Regions from separate parts of the Flintibacter hominis genome, predicted to be linked through region 2. Evidence: a T-box and tRNA genes for the amino acid it is inferred to sense, from the RefSeq annotation. Region 2 holds a T-box; the other holds one or more tRNA genes.
What was found. A T-box is a leader RNA that pairs with one kind of tRNA and senses whether it is charged. The one in region 2 lies ahead of ileS (isoleucine--tRNA ligase), so its partner is inferred to be a tRNA-Ile.
Positions count from the first base shown of each region.

Region 1: it encodes a tRNA-Ile, which carries the amino acid that the T-box ahead of ileS (isoleucine--tRNA ligase) is inferred to sense. The anticodon was not compared.

Region 1 covers NZ_JACOPO010000019.1:16-5,103, forward strand. The annotation lists tRNA gene H8S11_RS13550 (tRNA-Glu) at 1-60, opposite strand, end outside; tRNA gene H8S11_RS13555 (tRNA-Lys) at 64-139, opposite strand; rRNA gene H8S11_RS13560 (23S ribosomal RNA) at 227-3,068, opposite strand; tRNA gene H8S11_RS13565 (tRNA-Ala) at 3,326-3,401, opposite strand; tRNA gene H8S11_RS13570 (tRNA-Ile) at 3,427-3,503, opposite strand; rRNA gene H8S11_RS13575 (16S ribosomal RNA) at 3,627-5,088, opposite strand, start outside.
Region 2 covers NZ_JACOPO010000005.1:188,627-204,133, reverse strand. The annotation lists gene H8S11_RS09490 (Na+/H+ antiporter NhaC family protein) at 1-1,270, opposite strand, end outside; gene ileS (isoleucine--tRNA ligase) at 1,617-4,394, opposite strand; T-box leader at 4,710-4,965, opposite strand; gene glf (UDP-galactopyranose mutase) at 5,146-6,309, shown strand; gene H8S11_RS09475 (glycosyltransferase family 2 protein) at 6,405-7,433, shown strand; gene H8S11_RS09470 (hypothetical protein) at 7,514-7,666, opposite strand; gene H8S11_RS09465 (ribbon-helix-helix domain-containing protein) at 7,800-7,970, shown strand; gene argB (acetylglutamate kinase) at 7,985-10,348, opposite strand; gene cuyB (cysteate racemase) at 10,457-11,173, opposite strand; gene H8S11_RS09450 (carboxylate--amine ligase) at 11,233-12,453, opposite strand; gene H8S11_RS09445 (alanine racemase) at 12,514-13,581, opposite strand; gene H8S11_RS09440 (hypothetical protein) at 13,794-14,249, opposite strand; gene H8S11_RS09435 (GNAT family N-acetyltransferase) at 14,506-15,153, shown strand.

The DNA.
Region 1 (5,088 bases), on a different contig from region 2:
GAATCGAACCCATGTTTGCGGCGTGAGAGGCCGCCGTCTTAACCGCTTGACCAACGGGCCGTGTGGTGCGCCTTCAGGGATTCGAACCCGGGACCCACTGATTAAGAGTCAGTTGCTCTACCAACTGAGCTAAAGGCGCATTTTGCGCTTTTGTCTGCACCCTGAAAACCGAACAGTGAAGCCGCATTCCTTGCTTACAAGCGCCTGCATTCTATTCTTAACCTTTTAGGTCAAGCCCTCGGCTTATTAGTATCGGTCAGCTCAACACCTCACAGTGCTTACACCTCCGACCTATCAACGACATAGTCTACGTCGAGCCTTACTCCATAAAGGATGAGAGATCTAATCTTAGGGGGAGTTTCACGCTTAGATGCTTTCAGCGTTTATCTCGTCCAGACGTAGCTACCCAGCTGTGCCCTTGGCAGGACAACTGGTGCACCAGAGGTCTGTCCATCCCGGTCCTCTCGTACTAAGGACAGCTCCCTTCAAATCTCTTACGCCCGCAACAGATAGGGACCGAACTGTCTCACGACGTTCTGAACCCAGCTCGCGTGCCACTTTAATCGGCGAACAGCCGAACCCTTGGGACCGAATTCAGCCCCAGGATGTGACGAGCCGACATCGAGGTGCCAAACCTCCCCGTCGCTGTGGACGCTTGGGGGAGATCAGCCTGTTATCCCCAGGGTAGCTTTTATCCGTTGAGCGACGGCACTTCCACTTGCATACCGCCGGATCACTAACTCCAACTTTCGTTACTGCTCCACCCGTCGGTGTCGCAGTTAGGCTCGTTTATGCGTTTACACTCAATGCACGATTTCCGTCCGTGCTGAACGAACCTTTGAGCGCCTCCGTTACCTTTTAGGAGGCGACCGCCCCAGTCAAACTGCCCACCTAACAGTGTCCCCCGACCGGATTCACGGCCGCAGGTTAGAAAACCAGTAAATCAAGGGTGGTATCCCAAGGGTGGCTCCACCTGAGCTGACGCCCAGGCTTCCAAGCCTCCCACCTATCCTGTACATGATTTACCAATCCTCAGTATTAAGCTACAGTAAAGCTCCATGGGGTCTTTCCGTCTAGTTGCGGGTAACCGGCATCTTCACCGGTACTACAATTTCGCCGGGTGGGCTGTTGAGACAGCGCCCAAATCGTTACGCCATTCGTGCGGGTCAGAACTTACCTGACAAGGAATTTCGCTACCTTAGGACCGTTATAGTTACGGCCGCCGTTTACTGGGGCTTCAATTCAAACCTTCGCTTGCGCTAAGCTCTCCTCTTAACCTTCCAGCACCGGGCAGGCGTCAGCCCATATACGTCATCTTTCGATTTAGCATAGACCTGTGTTTTTGGTAAACAGTCGCTTGGGCCTATTCTCTGCGGCTCCCCTTAGGGAGCTCCCCTTATCCCGAAGTTACGGGGTAATTTTGCCGAGTTCCTTAACAACCCTTCTCCCGTTGGCCTTAGGATTCTCTCCTCATCTACCTGTGTCGGTTTGCGGTACGGGCACCTTAGCATACACCAGAACTTTTCTCGCCTCGTTATTCTCCGACTTCCCTACTTGATTTCGGTCCCTTTCGCCCGGGTCAACCAACGCCCGGGTTCGGATAGCTCCAAGTGTCCTTCTGGTTTAAGTTTCGGTGGCTACGGAATTTCAACCGTATGTGCATCGACTACGCCTTTCGGCCTCGCCTTAGCTCCCGGCTTACCTTGGGCGGACGAACCTTCCCCAAGAAACCTTAGATTTTCGGCCATTATGATTCCCACATAATTCTCGCTACTCATTCCGGCATTCTCACTCGAATAAAGTCCACCGCTGCTTCCGCTACGACTTCACCCCTTATTCGACGCTCCCCTACCACTGCATTAGATGCAATCCCAAGCTTCGGTTATACGCTTAGCCCCGTTACATTTTCCGCGCAGAGTCACTCGACCAGTGAGCTATTACGCACTCTTTTAATGAGTGGCTGCTTCTAAGCCAACATCCTGGTTGTTTTCGCAACTCCACATCGTTTTCCACTTAGCGTATATTTGGGACCTTAGCTGTGGGTCTGGGCTGTTTCCCTTTTGACCACGAGACTTATCTCACGTAGTCTGACTGCTAGTCATCAATTATCCGGCATTCAGAGTTTGATAGGGTTCAGTAACTTTATCAGCCCCTAGCCCATTCAGTGCTTTACCTCCGGTAATCTAAACTAACGCTAGCCCTAAAGCTATTTCGGGGAGAACCAGCTATCTCCAAGTTCGATTAGAATTTCTCCGCTATCCACAAGTCATCCGCCACCATTGCAACGGGGGTCGGTTCGGTCCTCCATGGGGTTTTACCCCCACTTCAACCTGCTCATGGATAGGTCACCTGGTTTCGGGTCTATTGCACGCGACTTTATACGCCCTATTCAGACTCGCTCTCGCTTCGCCTCCGGTGCTGAACACCTTAAGCTTGCCACGTACAATAACTCGCCGGACCGTTCTACAAAAAGTACCTCATCACACTTTAACGTGCTTTGAGTGCTTGTAAGCACAAGGTTTCAGGTTCTCTTTCACTCCCCTCCCGGGGTCCTTTTCACCTTTCCCTCACGGTACTGCTCCTCTATCGGTCATCAAGTAGTATTTAGGGTTGGAGGGTGGTCCCCCCAGTTTCCCACAGGGTTTCACGTGTCCTGCGGTACTCTGGATCCTGACTAAATCGACTCAGCTTTCGCTTACGGGACTATCACCCGCTGTGGTCGGCCTTCCCATACCGTTCAGCTAGCCTATCAATCCGTTGCGTCAGTCCACAACCCCGAAGGATAAATCCTTCGGTTTGCCCTCTTCCGCGTTCGCTCGCCACTACTTGCGGAATCTCTGTTGATTTCTCTTCCTCGCCCTACTTAGATGTTTCAGTTCAGGCGGTTCCCCGCCTACGCCTATTTGATTCAACGCAGGCTGACAGAGTATTGCTCTGCCGGGTTTCCCCATTCGGAAATCCTGGGATCGAAGCTTATGTGCAGCTCCCCCAGGCTTATCGCAGCTTGTCACGTCCTTCATCGGCTCTTGATGCCAAGGCATTCCCCTTGCGCTCTTATTAGCTTGACCTTCGTAGAACAACCTTTTCAAGCTGTTCTCTTGGTTCTATAAGAATTATGCAGGCCTCAGATTCAGTTTCATTGTAGTATTTGTTACCCTTTTAATTCCTTAAAAAGTCCACAAATTTTACTTTGTTACCTCTCTGTTGCTTGCTCGCAATTTCTTGCTTGCTTCACTGTTCAGTTTTCAAGGTGCAGTTCTCCGACCCTTTTCAAGGTCAGATCGAAATGCTCACCCTCTTGGGTAAACACTTCGATTTGATCTTGTGGTGGAGGTTATCGGACTCGAACCGGTGACCCCCTGCTTGCAAAGCAGGTGCTCTACCAACTGAGCTAAACCCCCTTATCCGGGTGCCCTCAGCTTTTGGTGGTGGGCCCAAGTGGACTCGAACCACCGACCTCACGATTATCAGTCGTGCGCTCTAGCCAGCTGAGCTATGGGCCCGTGAGCCCCCACCGCTCCCCTTACGGCGTGCGCCCTCTAAATTAAACAACGTGACCCCTACTTTGCACAGACGTCTGACCTTAGGACGTTACAAAAACCTGTCGGCTTTTGAACTCTCCTTAGAAAGGAGGTGATCCAGCCGCACCTTCCGATACGGCTACCTTGTTACGACTTCACCCCAATTATCGAACCCACCTTCGGCCGCGCCCCCCTTGCGGTTAGGCTACGGACTTCGGGTGTTCCCGACTCTCATGGTGTGACGGGCGGTGTGTACAAGGCCCGGGAACGTATTCACCGCGGCATGCTGATCCGCGATTACTAGCGATTCCAACTTCATACAGGCGAGTTGCAGCCTGCAATCCGAACTGGGATGGCTTTTAGGGGTTTGCTCCACCTCGCGGTCTTGCTTCCCTCTGTTGACCACCATTGTAGTACGTGTGTGGCCCAGGACATAAGGGGCATGATGATTTGACGTCGTCCCCACCTTCCTCCGTTTTGTCAACGGCAGTCTCGCTAGAGTGCTCTTGCGTAGCAACTAACAATAAGGGTTGCGCTCGTTGCGGGACTTAACCCAACATCTCACGACACGAGCTGACGACAACCATGCACCACCTGTCACCGGCGCTTCCGAAGAAGAAGGTGTATCTCTACACCGGTCACCGGGATGTCAAGCCCTGGTAAGGTTCTTCGCGTTGCTTCGAATTAAACCACATACTCCACCGCTTGTGCGGGCCCCCGTCAATTCCTTTGAGTTTCAACCTTGCGATCGTACTCCCCAGGTGGGATACTTATTGTGTTAACTGCGGCACGGAGGGGGTCAGACCCCCCACACCTAGTATCCATCGTTTACAGCGTGGACTACCAGGGTATCTAATCCTGTTTGCTCCCCACGCTTTCGCGCCTCAGCGTCAGTTGCTGTCCAGCAGACCGCCTTCGCCACTGGTGTTCCTCCTAATATCTACGCATTTCACCGCTACACTAGGAATTCCGTCTGCCTCTCCAGTACTCAAGAACTACAGTTTCAAATGCAGGCCACAGGTTGAGCCCATGGTTTTCACATCTGACTTGCAGTCCCGCCTACACGCCCTTTACACCCAGTAAATCCGGATAACGCTCGCCACCTACGTATTACCGCGGCTGCTGGCACGTAGTTAGCCGTGGCTTATTCCTCAGGTACCGTCACTTGCTTCGTCCCTGAGAAAAGAAGTTTACAACCCGAAAGCCTTCTTCCTTCACGCGGCGTTGCTGGGTCAGGCTTGCGCCCATTGCCCAATATTCCCCACTGCTGCCTCCCGTAGGAGTCTGGGCCGTGTCTCAGTCCCAATGTGGCCGGCCAACCTCTCAGTCCGGCTACTGATCGTCGCCTTGGTGGGCCGTTACCCCGCCAACCAGCTAATCAGACGCGAGTCCATCTCAGAGCGATAAATCTTTGGCAGTCAGAGCCATGCGACCCAACTGCATCATGCGGTATTAGCAGATGTTTCCACCTGTTATTCCCCACTCCAAGGCAGGTTACTCACGCGTTACTCACCCGTCCGCCACTAAGTAACTCACTCCATTGGACGAATCCTCTGTCATGAGCACT
Region 2 (15,507 bases):
CCATTTTACAGCAACTGGAGGTAAGAACGGTGGCGTCGGAGTAAAAGCAGGCGTGGCTGCCTAATACTGCTCCAGATACCACGGCTCCCATAACAACCAGCAGATTGGCATCCAGAGAAACGGCTAAGGGCAGGATAACGGGGACCACGATAGCGGGGATGCCCCACACACTGCCAGTGGAAAAGTTGAGGGCGGCTACCACCAGGAAGGTAATGCAAGGAAAAAATTCTGCGCTCATAAAGGGCTGAACCAAATTAATAATGTAGGGAGCAATGCCGATTTCGTTCATGGCCTCCTGCATGACAAAGGCAAAGTAAATGATGGCCACGGTGGGGATCATATTGCAGAAGCCGTGCATGGCCAAGTCGCAAGCCTTGGACAGGGACATGATCCGCTGGGGGACATACAGGAGCAGGCAGATAGCGATGGCGGCTATGACGGCCAGAAACAGCTCACCCCCCACGATAGCCAGGACGATGAGTACGCCGATGGGAATGACGAAGTTCCATACATTGCCCTGTATATCAGGGGCATCATCCTCGCCCTCCAAGTTCATCAGTTCGCTCTCTGGGGAGTAGACCGCTCCGGTCTTCGCCGCCCGCTGGTAGGCCGCCCGCATCTTGCCCATAGGTGGGATGACGGACAGGGCGAACAGGGGCACGATGACCACAGCGGCGATAGCATAAAACACAAAGGGAATGACCCGGTAAAAGGTAGAGATGCCGCTCCCGTAGCCCAGTTCTGGGACGCCGGCCTCAGCAAAGAAAAGACCGGAAAAGAACACAGCCCAAGTGGAGAAGGGGAGCAGAGCGCAGACCGGGGCGCCGGTGGAATCGATAACATAGGAGAGGGACTCCCTGGGGATATGGTGTTTGTCCGTTTCTTTTTTCATGCAGATGGATAGAGTCATGATGTTGAGATAGTCGTCTACAAAAATCAGGATGCCCATAATCCAGGTGATAATCAGTGTGCTTTTTGGCCCTCGGCACAGCTTGTCCAGTATTTTGGAAAAGCCCATGGTGCCGTGGGAGGCCCCCAGGAGGGCAATGAGGCTGCCAAACAGTAAACAAACCATAAATACCCACTGGTGGTCATAGCTGGTGGCCACCCGGAAAAAGGCGTCCATCCAGCCGAAGATAAATTTGGGTCCATCAATGATCAGATAGGCAACCAGGGTGCCCGCGATTAGGGGCTCCAGAGTTCGTCGGGTTTTTAATGCGATAGCCACCACTGTTACGATGGGCAGCAGGGTCAAGATGCCGTGATTCATATGAGGTACCTCCCTCTGTTTGGCACAAGTATAGTGTCAGAGGGATTAAGGAGGGCAAAGAGTTTGTCCGGAGGCATTAAAATAAAATAAGGAGGCGCCTGTGGAGTGAAGGGAAGGACTAGGGCAGTCCGATGATACGGCCGGTGTTATGGCGTAGCGGTGGATGATTGGGGTCTCCTGAGGGGAGAGTACGACTTGGGCGGAATAGACTCATGGACAAAAGAAAAAAGTTGCCTGGACATCCGTCCAGGCAACTTTTTTCTTTCCAGTTCCATTGCGCTTCCTGCGTGAAGCGATCATTATTTGAAGGTTCGGCGCAGGAGAACGAATCGAGAGGGGGTGGCTGTTAAAGCGCCTCAAAAGAGGTAGACTTTGCGATGACGCCTGCGCATCTGGGGCAGAGTGTGGGATGAGCCATATCGGCACCCACCAGGGGATGGTGCTTCCAGCAGCGCTCACACTTCTGACCGGCGGCCTCGGACACAGAGACAGCCAGCTCGCCGCCCACCGTGATCTCCACCTGGGAAACGATGAACAGGTCGGCCAGGAGGGCGCTGTCCATCTCGGCCAGGAAGGCGTCCTCGGACGGGACGGTGAGGGCCACGTCGGCCTCTAGGCTCTTACCGATCTTCTTCTCGTTCCGGGCTGCCTCCAGAGCGACGTTGACCGCGTCCCGGACGGCAATGATCTTATCCCACTGGGCCATCTGCTCCTGGGTGAGGGCATAGTCGGCAAAGGGCTTGTTCATCTCGTTGAGAAGCACGTTCCGGCCGTCGTCCTCCGCCCGGTGGGGCATGGCCAGCCAGATCTCGTCGCAGGTGAAGGCCAGGATGGGGGCAAACAGCTTGGTCATGGTGTCCAGGATAAGGAACAGGGCGGTCTGGGCGGAGCGGCGCTCCAGGCTGTCCTTGCCCTCGCAGTACAGCCGGTCCTTGATGATGTCCAGATAGAAGGAGGACAGCTCCACCACGCAGAAGTCATTGATGGCGTGGGACACCACATGGAACTCGTACTCATCATAGGCGGCGAAGCACTTTTCAATGAGCTGGTTCAGCTTGGTAACGGCCCAGCGGTCCAGCTCCAGCATCTCCCCAGGCTGGACCAGGCAGTTGGGGTCAAACCCATCCAGATTGCCCAGGCAGTAGCGGGCGGTGTTGCGGAACTTTAGATAATTCTGACTGAGCTGCTTGAAGATATTGTCCGAGCAACGCACGTCCACATGGTAGTCGGCGGAGCCGGCCCACAGGCGGATCAGGTCGGCGCCGTACTTCTTAAAGATGTCGGCGGGGTCTACACCGTTGCCCAAAGATTTGTGCATGGCCTTACCCTCGCCATCCACGGTCCAGCCGTGGGTGACGCACTCCTTAAAGGGAGCGCCCTGGCCCAGAGCGCCCACGGCGGTGAGCAGGCTGGACTGGAACCATCCCCGGTACTGGTCCAGGCCCTCCATATAGACGGTGGCGGGCCAGAAGCCCTGGTCCTTCTTCATGGAGGCGTAGTGGGTGGAGCCGGAGTCGAACCACCCGTCCAGAGTGTCCTCCTCCTTGGTAAAGCCTGCTTTGCTCCCACAGTGGGGACAGGAGAAGCCGGCAGGCAGAATGTCAGCGGCCTCCATCTCGTACCAGGCGTTAGAGCCCTTCTCACCAAAGAGCTTGGACACGGCGGAGATGGTGTCGTCGTTGCAGATGGGCTTGCCGCAGTCCTGACAGTAGAACACGGGGATGGGCAGACCCCAGCGGCGCTGGCGGCTGATGCACCAGTCGGCCCGCTCCCGGATCATGGACTTCATCCGGTCAATGCCCCAGCCAGGGATCCACCGCACGTCGTCGCAGGCGGCCACGGCCTGCTCCTTGAAGGCGTCTACAGAGCAGAACCACTGGGGGGTAGCCCGGAAAATGATGGGATTCTTGCAGCGCCAGCAGTGGGGGTAGGAGTGGACGATGTCCTCGCTGGCGAAGAGGGCGCCGCTCTCCTTCATATCGGCCAGAATGACGGGATTGGACTCCTCGGTCTTCATGCCGGCGTATTTTCCGGCGTAATCGGTGTGGCGGCCCCGGTCGTCCACGGGCACCACCATCTCGATTTTGTAGCGTTTGCAGGTCTCGTAGTCGTCTGCGCCAAAGCCGGGGGCGGTGTGGACACAGCCGGTGCCTGAGTCCATAGTGACATACTCGGCGGTGCAGAGCTGGCTGGTCTTGTCCAGGAAGGGATGCTGGGCCAGCATATACTCAAAGTCAGCGCCCTTGAACTGCTTGACGATCTCATAATTCTCAAAGCCGCCGATCTTCATCACCTTGGCGCACAGGGCCTCGGCCATAATATACATTTCGCCGTTGTCCGCCTTTACCAGCACATAGCTCTCCCGGGGGTGAACAGCGATGGCCAGGTTGCCAGGCAGGGTCCAGATGGTGGTGGTCCAGATCACAAAGTACATTTTGGACAGATCGCCGTACTGACTGAGCTTGCCCAGATCGTCCCTGACCTGGAATTTGACATATACGGTGGTACAGGGGTCGTCCTGATACTCGATCTCCGCTTCGGCCAGGGCGGTCTCATCCTTGGGGCACCAGTACACAGGCTTCAGGCCCTTATAGATGTAGCCTTTCTTGTACATCTCGCCAAAAACCTTGACCTCCTCTGCCTCGAAGCCGGGGTCCATTGTGAGGTAGGGGTTCTCCCAGTCCCCCACCACGCCCAGCCGCTTAAAGCCCTCCCGCTGGATATCCACATACTTCTGGGCGTAGTCGTGACAGGCGGTGCGGAATTCGGGGACGCTCATCTGCTTGCGGTTGAGTTTCTGCTCCTTGATGATAGCGGACTCGATGGGCATACCGTGGTTGTCCCAGCCGGGGATATAGGGGGTGTAGCGGCCCCGCATGGCCGCGGCCCGGACCATGAAGTCCTTGATGGACTTGTTCAGAGCGTGGCCCATGTGCAGATTGCCGTTGGAGAAGGGAGGGCCGTCGTGCAGGGAGAACAGGGGCTTGCCCTCGTTCTTCTTCAGCAGCTCGTGATACAGGTCCAGCTTCTCCCAGCCCTCCAGCATACCGGGCTCCCGGGCGGGCAGTCCGGCCCGCATGGGGAAATCGGTCTTGGGCAGGTTGATGGTCTTGTTGTAGTCCATTGGTTTGCTTCCTCCTATTTCAGGTCTTTTTTAGACTTTTCTATCAGATTACATGGGAATGTGACTAAGCCGCAGTGCCGGCAGAGCATCGTATGGGGAAATTGGGGAAACGGGTCCCGGGTAAACATACTGGTGGTATCGTCACCGTGGGGCCCCAGCTCCACCACGTCCGTCGGACCGCGGAAAAACCGTAATTCCTGTTGAGTCCAGAAGGGGTATTTTTAGGTGTGCATCGTCCCCTCCTCCATAGGGCGTCCACATTGGGGGCAGTCATAGAAGCCGCTCCTTTCAAAAAAGAAAACGCCTCTGTCCCCCGAAAGAGACAAAGGCGAAACATCCTCTGCGGTACCACTCTTCTTGCCGCGGGAAAAGACCACGGCCACTCAAGCCTGCCTGGTAACGGGGGCGTCCGGAGGCGCTTACTGTCAGGGAAGCCTGATCTCACAGCGCTTCCCGGTTCGGCCCTCTGCTCCAAGGTGATTTTCCCCTCCCCCTCCTGTCCGCCTCGCACCGGACCGGCGGCTCTCTGTACCATTCAGGGGTGGATACTCGTCCTTTTCATCGCGTGTTTCTATATGCAGTTGATATCTTATCTGCTTTTTCGGGGAATGTCAAGGGGGATGGAACAGCATATTACGCTTATTTTATCCAATCTTCAAGGAATTTTAATTTCCTTTTCCGGGAAAGTGTGATATGATACAAAGGAACATCTATAACGGCCAGCAGGCCGGAAAACGAGGTGGGATGGAGCTTGGAGGAGAAATTTGACGTTCTGGCCGTGGGAGCGGGCTATGCCGGCGCCGTGGCCGCCCGCGCTTTGGCGGATCAGGGGAAACGGGTCCTGGTGCTGGAGCGGAGGGACCACATTGGCGGCAATGCCTATGACCGTCCGGACCAGGCGGGGGTGCTGATCCACCAATACGGCCCCCATATCTTCCACACCAATGACAAACAGGTCTTTGACTGGCTTTCCCGGTTCACCCGGTGGCGGGACTACCAGCACCGGGTGGTGGCCAATATCCCGGACGGCCGGGGCGGACGGATAACCTATCCGGTGCCCTTCAACCTGACCTCCCTGGAAACGGCCTTCGGTCCGGAGGAGGGGAGACGGCTGGGGGATAAGCTGACCGCCGCCTATGGAGCGGAGAAAAAGGTCACCATTCTGGAACTGCGGCAAAATCAGGACCCGTCAATCGCCGCCCTGGCGGATTATGTGTACGAGCACGTCTTTGTCCACTACACCATGAAGCAGTGGGGCCAGAGGCCGGAGGACATTGACCCAAATACCACCGCACGGGTGCCCGTGTTCCTGTCCAGGGACGACCGCTATTTTCAGGATACATACCAGGGGATGCCTTTGGAGGGCTATACCCCCATGTTTGAAAGGATGCTGGACCATCCCAGCATCACCGTGGAGCTGGGGACGGACGCCTTGGGTCGGTTGGACCTGTCCGGTAACACACTGAAGGTAGACGGCGCCCCCTTTGACGGCCAGGTTATCTACACCGGCCAGGCGGACGAGCTGTTTGGCTTCCGGTTCGGCCCCCTCCCCTACCGCACGCTGGATTTTGCCTTCGAAACGCTGGAGCAGGACGACTTCCAGGGGTACGGCACAGTCAATTACACAGTGGACGAGGACTTTACCCGCATCACTGAGTTCAAACACCTGACCGGCCAGGCGGCGCCCGGCGTGACTACGATTGTAAAGGAATATTCCAAGGCGTATACCGGGGAGAGGGGCGAGATCCCCTATTATGCGATCATCAACCCGGAGAACAACGCCCTATACGCGAAATACAGGGCGGAGGCGGACCGGTTCTCCAACCTCCATCTGCTGGGCCGTCTGGCCGAATACAAATACTATAACATGGACGCGATTGCCGGGAAAGCACTGGAGCTGGCAGAAAAACTCTAGCCAATTCGGAGCCCGGCGGGGCGACTGAGAGGCTAAAAGCGCGGCGGGAACTTGGTTCCTGCTGAGGAAATCCACGTACAATGGGAGAGAAAGACATGGAAAAGCTCATTACTTTCGCGGTCCCCTGCTATAACTCGGCGGCCTATATGGAGCACTGTGTGGACACACTGCTCCAGGGAGGGGACGATATTGAGATCATCCTGGTGGACGACGGCTCCACCAAGGATGAGACCCCGGCCATCTGTGACCGTTACCAGGAGCGGTATCCCGGTATTGTCCGGGCCATCCACCAGGAGAACGGCGGTCATGGAGAGGGAGTCAACCAGGGCATCCGAAACGCCCAGGGCGTCTACTATAAAGTAGTGGACTCGGACGACTGGGTGGACGTGGACGCGCTGAAAAAGGTGCTGGACAAGCTGCGGCAGTTCCAGCGGGACGAAAAGCCCATCGATATGATGATCGCCAACTATGTCTATGAGCATGTGGAGGACAACACCCAAAAGGTAGTGAACTACCGGAACGTATTTCCCGTGGGCCGGGTCTTTGGCTGGGAGCAGATCGGGCGGTTCCGTCCCTCCCAGTATCTGCTGATGCACAGCGTCATCTACCGCACTCAGCTGCTGCGGGACTGCGGGCTGGAGCTGCCCAAACACACCTTCTATGTGGACAATATCTTTGTCTATCAGCCCCTGCCGGCGGTGAAGAATATGTACTACATGGATGTGGACTTGTACCGCTACTTTATCGGTCGGGCGGACCAGTCGGTCAACGAGAAGGTGATGGTCACACGGGTGGACCAGCAGCTGCGGGTCACCTATCACATGATCGGCTCTCACGATCTGCGCCAGGTCAGCGCCCAGCACAAGAAGCTGGGCCGCTATATGTTCAACTACCTGGCCATGATGATGGCTATTTCCTCCATTTTCCTGATTATCGACAATTCCCCCGAAGCACTGGGTAAGCGGACCCAGTTGTGGGAGTACCTGCGGACGGTGGACAGCGCGGTGTACCACAAGATGAAGTACCGGGCGGTCTCCGCCTTTACCGCCTTCCCCGGCTACCAGGGGCGGCGGCTGTCGGTGGGGCTCTACCGGCTGGCCCGGAAGATTTATAAGTTCAATTAAAGAGCGCGGGGCCGCCCATGGCTGTCATGGGCGGCCCCGCCGGCAATATGGGGCAGTCCTCTCCCCCGCGCCCCGCGCCTTCACTCCTCTGGTGGAAGCCGGCGGATGTGTTCCCGCAGGAGCTTTCGGATGTAGCTGGGGACAGAGCGGCAGTCCCGGTCCGCCAGATCCTTCAGGGCGGTGTAGAGCTCCTGGGACATTCGGACGGATACAGTTTTGTATGATTGTTCCATAGTATCACCTCAAGCAAACGATACCATATAGTTACCATGAAGTCAATATATGGACACTACTTGACGGTGAAAAAAATTACTGTTACCCTAATGACAGTAGATAGTAACTATATAGTACATAGGTGATGCGATTATGGGAGAAGCAGTATTGGTCAATCGAAAAAAACTCATCACATCCCTTGCCAATGAGCTGGTAGAGCCCTTTGACAAGCTGTCTAAAAAGACAAGGGTCCCCAAATCCCGCCTGATTGACGAGGCTGTGGAGGACTTGTTGAAAAAATATGAAAAAAGGATGGCCGAGTAGGCCATCCTTTTTGTTTATCCTGTGATCGTCGTTCCAGAGGCCCGCTGGCCCAGCATATGGAGCAGCAGGGAGTGCTCCACCCGGCCGTCCAAAATGGACACCTGGCCCACTCCGGCCCGAATGGCGTGGATGCAGCCCCGCACCTTGGGCACCATGCCCCCGGCGATGAGGCCCGTGTCGATGAGCTCCTCCGCCCGCTTGACGTCCATGTGGTCCACGGCGGTCTTGCTGTTGTGGCTGTCGATCAGGATGCCCCCCACGTCGGTGAGAAAAACCAGGCTCTCCGCCCCCAGAGCCTCGGCCACCGCCCGGGCGGCGTCGTCAGCGTTGCAGTTCAGGCCGTCGCCGTCTTCTCCCAGGGCGATGGGAGAGACCACGGGCACAAAATCCCCATCCAGCAGGGTGGTCAGCACTCTGGGGTCTACACGGGTGATGCTTCCCACCCGCCCCAGAGCCGGGTCCTTGACCACGGCGGTGATGAGCCCGCCGTCCTTGCCCGAAATGCCCACACCGGAGACCTCTAACCGGGCCAGGTCCCGGACGATGGCCTTGTTCACCTGGGCGGACAGGGCCATCTCCGCCGCCTCCAGGGCGGCCTCGTCAGTGACCCGGTAGCCGTTCTCAAAGCGGGTGGGCACCTGCAGCTTGTCCAGCAGGGCAGTAATGTGCTTTCCGCCCCCGTGGACCAGCACCACCCGCATACCCACCATCCGAAGGGCGGCCACATCTTGGAGGGTGGTGTCCAGGGCGGCCTCCGCCCCAATGGCGGAGCCACCGTACTTGACCACTACGGTCTTCCCCTCATGCCGATTCAGAATGGGCAGGATGGACAGCAGATTGCGTACCTTTTCCATGCCGTCCAGACCATGCTGGACATCGTACTCCCGCAGGAAAGCCTGGACATAATCCACGTCAGAGGGGGTGTCCACATACTCATTCCCCCGCTTCTGGCGGGTCTCCGCCCCCTTTCCAGTGATGAGCAGGACGGAGGGGACATGACAGCCCAGGACAGCCTGGCGGATAGCCTCCCCCCGGTTGGGCTCAATGGACCACTCGCAGTTCTGTCCGGCCACATAGGAGGCGATCTCCCGGCAGATGTCCAGGGTGTCCTCCTCTCCGCTGTCCTCCTCGGTGAGGACCACCAGATCGGAGTATTTGCCCGAAATCTCCCCCAGGTCCTTCCGCCGGTCCAGGGCCTTTTTCCCCGGACAGCCAAAGACGGTGACGATCCGCCGGCCGGGATATTCCGCCTGGACAGAGCGGAACAGCGTTTCGAAGCTCATTCGGTTGTGGGCATAGTCTACGATGGCGGTGACCGTTTCATCAGCATTAGAGTAAATCTCCATCCGGCCGGGGACCCGGGCCTTCATCAGCCCCACATAGACACACCGCTCCGGGATGTTCAGCGCCTCGCACACGGCGATGGCGGCCAGCGCGTTCTCCACGTTGAACAGGCCGGGCATAGTCAGCCGAAATTCCCGCAGATAGCGCCGGGTGCGGACCCGGAACAGAATGTCGTTCCCCCGCTTGCGGACCTGGGAGGCGTAGACATCCGCCTCCTGATCCTTCTGAGAAAAGGTGAACAAGGGCCTGCCCGCCGCCCGGGCCGCCTCTAGCACCCGGTCGGCGTAGTCGCAGTCCAGGTTGACGCAGTTGACAGCCCCTTGGGAAAAAATTTTCAGCTTGGAGGAGAAGTAGTCCTCAAAGTCCGGGTGCTCAATGGGTGAGATGTGGTCAAGGCCGATGTTGAGAAAGCAGGCGGCGGCGAACTCGGTACACAGAGTCCGGTGGTATTTCAGGGCCTGGCTGGATACCTCCATGGTGAGATACTCCATCCCCGCTTCCACCCCGTGGGCAAAGTGGCGTTGGAGCTCCAGCGGTTCGGGTGTGGTGAGGTGGGACTCGAACCGCTCCACCCCGTCATAGGTGTCAATGGAGGAGATGATGCCGCTCTCCGGCTTCTCCCGCTCGGCCATATACTCATCCAGGATATATTTCAAATAGTAGGCGGTAGAGGACTTCCCCTTGGTGCCCGTCAGGCCGATGACCTTCAGCTTTCCGGAGGGGTGGCCGTAGAACAGGTCGGCCAGGGGAGCGATGGCCGAGCGCATATCATGGACTTGAAGGCAGGGCAGGTCAGACTGGGGATAGGGGACCTGGCTCACATAGGCCAGCGCCCCTCTCTCCTGGGCCATTTCCAGAAATTCCGGCTTAAAGTGGGCTCCCTTGCAAAGAAACAGGGTACCGGGGACCACCTCTCGGGAGTCGTAAGACACCAGAGCCACCGGGGCGGTCTGGTCTATTTCCCTGGGAATGGGGGCGGCTAAGAGGCCGGAGCGATCCAGCAGGGCGATGTAGTCCTTCAGAATGTGCGCCATGATGAACACCTCGATTTCAGGGTTGAGAGGGAAGATATTGTGTTTGTCCCAGGCAAACCGATTTTAAGGCGTCCGGCAGGGCCGGACACAAAATCTCTATGCTTCACGCTATTTGATGAAGATGTGCCGCAGGGGCTTGCGGCAGGCCTGGACCGACCGCTCGGCCAGGACGGCCATGGCGTCTGTGTAGAAGGGAGGCAGGTGGTGCCTGTCGGCAAAGACGGACAGCTCGGTGCAGGCCAGCACGCCACAGTCGCAGCCCTGTTCCTCCAGGTCCCGGTGGATGGCGGCGAACTTCTGGGGGTCCCCGTCCCGACCGGACTTCACATCGTCGTAGATCAGGGACATGACCAGCTTCTGGGCCGGCGGCGTGGGTACTGTCGCCTGAATCCCCACAGCCTCAAATTCCTTTTGGTATAATCCGGACTGAATTGTACCATCCGTAGCGAGGATGCCAGGGCGCTTCAACCCCTGGGAGGCCAGCAGACGGGCGGTTTCCCGTATCATGTGGAGGATGGGCACCCCTACCTGCTCCTGCACCCTGTCCAAAAAGAAGTGCGAGGTGTTGCAGGGGACGGCGATGACGGTACAGCCCGCTCCCTCCAGCAGGCGCGCGTCGGCCAACAGCCGTTGAAAAACAGCCTCCCGTTCCCCCTCGCTGCCTAAAATAGCCTCGGTGCGGTCGGGCATCTGGCTGTCCGAGAGGATCAGGGCGTTGACGTGCTCCTGGTCACAGGAGGCCTCCGTCCGGTCAATGACAAATTGATAAAAGGTATTGGTTGCCTGGGGGCCCATTCCCCCCAGAACGCCTAAACGATATTCCATAAAATCACCATGGTGGGAAGAAGAACAGCAAAAAAGAGGAGCCGCAGGTCCTGTGCCGGTCAATCCTCCGCGGGTATCTTGTTATACTGGTCGAACCGCTTGATATTCCCCAGGTGGTTTTTCATCACCCGGAGCCGCCGCTTGAGAGAGCCATCCTTGTCGTAAACCAGGGAGTGGCTGTCCGCCCCGGCTTTAATGAGGGCCCGCATCTCCTGGTGGTACTGCTTTGGGGTGAATTTGAAGGCCACCTTCCGGGGAACCATGCGCCACAGGGAGCGGTTGCGGGTCATCTCAAAGGGCAGGTCCTTCCCCTCCACACGGTCCTGGACGACCATCTTGGCGATGTTGTGGCCCGCCCCGGTGACGTAGTAGTTGCTCCGCCCCTGGCGGCAGTTGATCTCAAAGGCCTTGTACTTCCCGTCCCGGCTGTCGTACTTGATGTCAAAGTTGGAGAAGCCGGTGAAGTGAAGGGCCTCCAGGAGAGTTTTGATTTTCAGCTCTAGGGCCTCGTCGCACTCAGTCAGGATGACGGCGTGGTTTCCGATGCCGTGGGGGGAGTGTTCCTCCAGCAGCACATGGCCCAGGCACATGGTGGTCACCCGACCGTTCCGGTCGGAGTAGCTGGTCAGCACCCGCATATAGCTGTCATCTCCGGGGATGAACTCCTGAAGGACCATGTGGTCCGGGTAGCCGGCGGCATATACATGGTCCAGAGCGGCCAGCAGCTCCTCCCAGCTCTGACAGATGTAGACCTTGGCCAAGGAGTGGTCCCCACAGGCCCAGTAGGCCACGCTGTCAGCGGGCTTGGCAATGTAGGGCGGACCCCAGGGGAGCTGAAAGTCGTGGCCCATGGACTTGTCGTAGATAAAGGTGGCCGGGTGATCGATGCCATGCTGGTCGCACAGGGCGTAAAACTTTTCCTTGTTGATGAGGGTGTCCAGCAGGTCTCCGTCAATGTAGGGGGCGATGACGTTGGCCGGCAGGCTGTCCTTACAGTGGGCGGCCAGCTGGACATAGCTGTCCCCGCAGCCCAGCAGGAGGACTTTTTTGTCCGGAAACTCCCTGGCTACCGCCTCTGTGTTCCGGCGGAAGGCCGCCTCGCTCTCGTTGTCGGGGCACACCCGGTAGTCGAGGATGGCGGAGCCGTGGCAGGGGAAGGAGGGATATTTGCCATAGGCCACGCTCCTTACCCCATAGGCCTCATGAAAGGCCCTGGCCACGGAGTACACGTTGATGTCCCCGCCAAAGAGGAGGGGCTGAAATTGTAAAGGATCGGACACTTGATAGGACTCCTTTTTCTCAAGAGTAAAGGGTAAAGAGGGGGCGTGCCAAAAGGCAGGTCAGCGGTACTCAATGACAAAGCCCCTGGCAAACAGAGGGTCCATCTCAAAGACCGCCAAATCCCCATAGGCGCATTTCATGTTGGTTACATCCAGAATAGTCTCGCTGGCGCCCACGGGGCCCAGCACCCGGGCGCGCTGCTCTCCGACGCGGACGGTGCGTCTCCGGCTCCGGCGCCACTGGGCCAGCAGGGCGGTCAGGCCGGACTGCCGGGGGCGCTCCACGCCAAAGCCGTTCTGATAGCCCACGGGTAGGACGGCCACTCGGGTAGGCTTTTTCAGCACAAGGGGCTTGTCCGCCCCGATGGTGTGGCCCCTGGGCAGCCAGCGGACCTCGGCCAGAGGGGCTTCCCCATAGCCAACGGTTCGCAATCCGTCGTCCCGGGTCCGTCGGCACCGCCCCAAAATAGCGGAGCCGGCCCGCACGCCGTCCAGCCGGGCGCTGTCGTCGTGGAGCAGAGAGAAGGAGCCGGCGGCATGGACCACTCCGGTCTCAAAGCCGGCGGCATGGATCGTGTCCAGCACCTGGTGGAACTGCTCCAGCTGCTGCTTGGCCTCCGGGTCGTTGGGCTGGGCGGCGTGGAGCTGAGTATAGATGCCAGATAGAGCCACATTGGGGAGAGAGCGATAGGCCAGCAGGATCTTCTCCGGCTCCCCCACCAGAAAGCCTCCAAAGCCCATCCCGGTGTCCACCTGAATGTGGGCCTCCACCACGGTGGAGCGGTTCTCCGCCAGCGCGTTCAGAGCCATCCCGGTGTCCACCGAAGAGATGGTGCACACCGCGTTTAGGTCCACCAGCCGCTCCAGCTCCTCCCGGTCAGTGGTGGAACGGAGCATCAGGATTTCCTCGTCCACAAAGCCGGCCTCGCGCAGCGCCTGGGCCTCGGACACTTCAGACACCGCAAAGTGGCCGATACCCTCGTCCCGGAGAAGCTGGGCCAGGGCCGCGATGCCGGCGCCCCCTCCGTCCCCAGACAGCACGCCATAGATCACCGCCCCGGCGGCCCGCTCCTTGATCACCGCCAGGTTGTTTTTGACCGCCGACTTTTCGATGACTAATTTACGCATATGGATGGCTCCCCTCTATCTCTCCAGGATATATCTTACCCATATTAACGCTTCATTTTACCACTATTTGAAATAAAAGGCAACGGATAGATGGCGCCTCCCCTTTCCCCTTTGGACCGATTTAGGCTTACCTAACAATTCGTTCGTCGAAATGACGAAGAGAGGCATATTCTCAGTTGATAACTGATACATAAGTCGGAATTTCCTTGTTATTATCGCTTTATTTCCATGCAATAAAAGGAAGGCCTATTTGGATGCATTTTATCCGGGGTATTCCAAATATCTGCACTATCAATGTCCTTGATATGTTTTGTGGTAAGATCAGAAATGGATATTGTTCTTCTGTGAACTACAGGGCTGTCCTCAAATTCATAGCAGTCCATCAGCCACACATGCCAGAGCTCTATAGAATCAGTATTTTGCAGCGCGTTTTTTATATATGCAATTATTTGCTTGGCTCTGCCATCGGTATAATTCCATTCCAGATAGACAGCGTTTCTCTTTTCGGTATAGTCCTCAACATCTGTAAAGGTGTACAGGCAATAGTTATCATCCGCGCCGCCATCATGTACTGTGCCATCATCAATATGTATATCCAATGGGTAATCCTGTGAAGGTTCTATTTCAGTCAAAGGATAGTCTGAAGCGATAAATGTACATACACTCATTGGAGATGCCCCCTTAAAATATTCCAATCTGTCCTTTTGGTTTAATTTATCACATTGTTTTGTTTGTATCAATGCTTGGTAAAATCGATGGAGTTAGACTCCATGCATTCAAAAGGAAAAAGGGATAATGGATCTCACCGGGACATCCCTATGGAGAAAAAGGAAGCGGACCTCTGTTGTACGGGGGAAGAAAGCGTGGTAAACTAAACAATACGGGCACGGCCAGACAGCGGCCCGCAGGATCGGAGGAACATCTATGAGAAAAGACATTATTATCCGGAGGGAAACAGAGGACGACCGGCCCAGGGTAGAGGAGATCGTCAGGCGGGCCTTTTATAACTTGTATATTCCCGGAGCCGCGGAGCACTACCTAGTCCACATCATGCGCTCCCACCCGGACTTTATTCAGGAGCTGGACCTAGTGCTGGAGCTGGAGGGACAGGTCATCGGAGCGATCATGTACACCAGAGCCCACTTGGTGGACGAGCGTGGGAAGGAGCGGGAGATCCTCACCTTTGGTCCGGTATGCGTTTTGCCGGAGTATCAGCGCATGGGGTACGGAAAGAGGCTGATGGAGGCATCCTTCCAAAAGGCGGTGGAGATGGGCTACGACACCATTGTAATCTTCGGCGCACCGGGCAACTATGTGAGCCGGGGCTTTAAGAGCTGCAAGAGGTACAACGTCTGCCTGGAGAACGGCTCCTTCCCGGCGGCCATGCTGGTAAAGGAGCTGGTCCCCGGCTCCCTGGACGGCAGGAAGTGGGTGTACCGCCAGAGTCCCGTCTTTGAGTTTAGCGAGGAGGAGGCCCTGGCCTATGACGACACCCTGGAGCCCCTGGAGAAAAAGGAACTGCCCTGCCAAGAGGAGTTCTATATCCTAAGCAGCGCGATGCTGCCGGAATAGACCGATATAAAAAAGCAGGCAGCTCGTCGAAAAAGTAGAAATACCCCAAATTTTGTGTAAGAGCCTCGCGGAGTTCCATCGTCCGCAGACGACAGAATGAAATTTGTTTTTCCGAGGATATGCGCCTGGAAAAAACACTTCTCAGCCTGCAAGTGTGCGAGCACAGCGAGTGCGACGCAGCAGGCTGCAGGTCTTCGAAAGAAATGTTTGCGTTTTGGAGAGGGCCTGTTGACTTTGTCGAAAGGCCTGAGAGGGGGCGCCAGATCGGCGCCCCCTCCTTCTTGTGTTTCCGCTCAATAAATGCTATAATATAATGATTCAGTATGTGCGCCCGAAACAGGGCGGCAAATACCC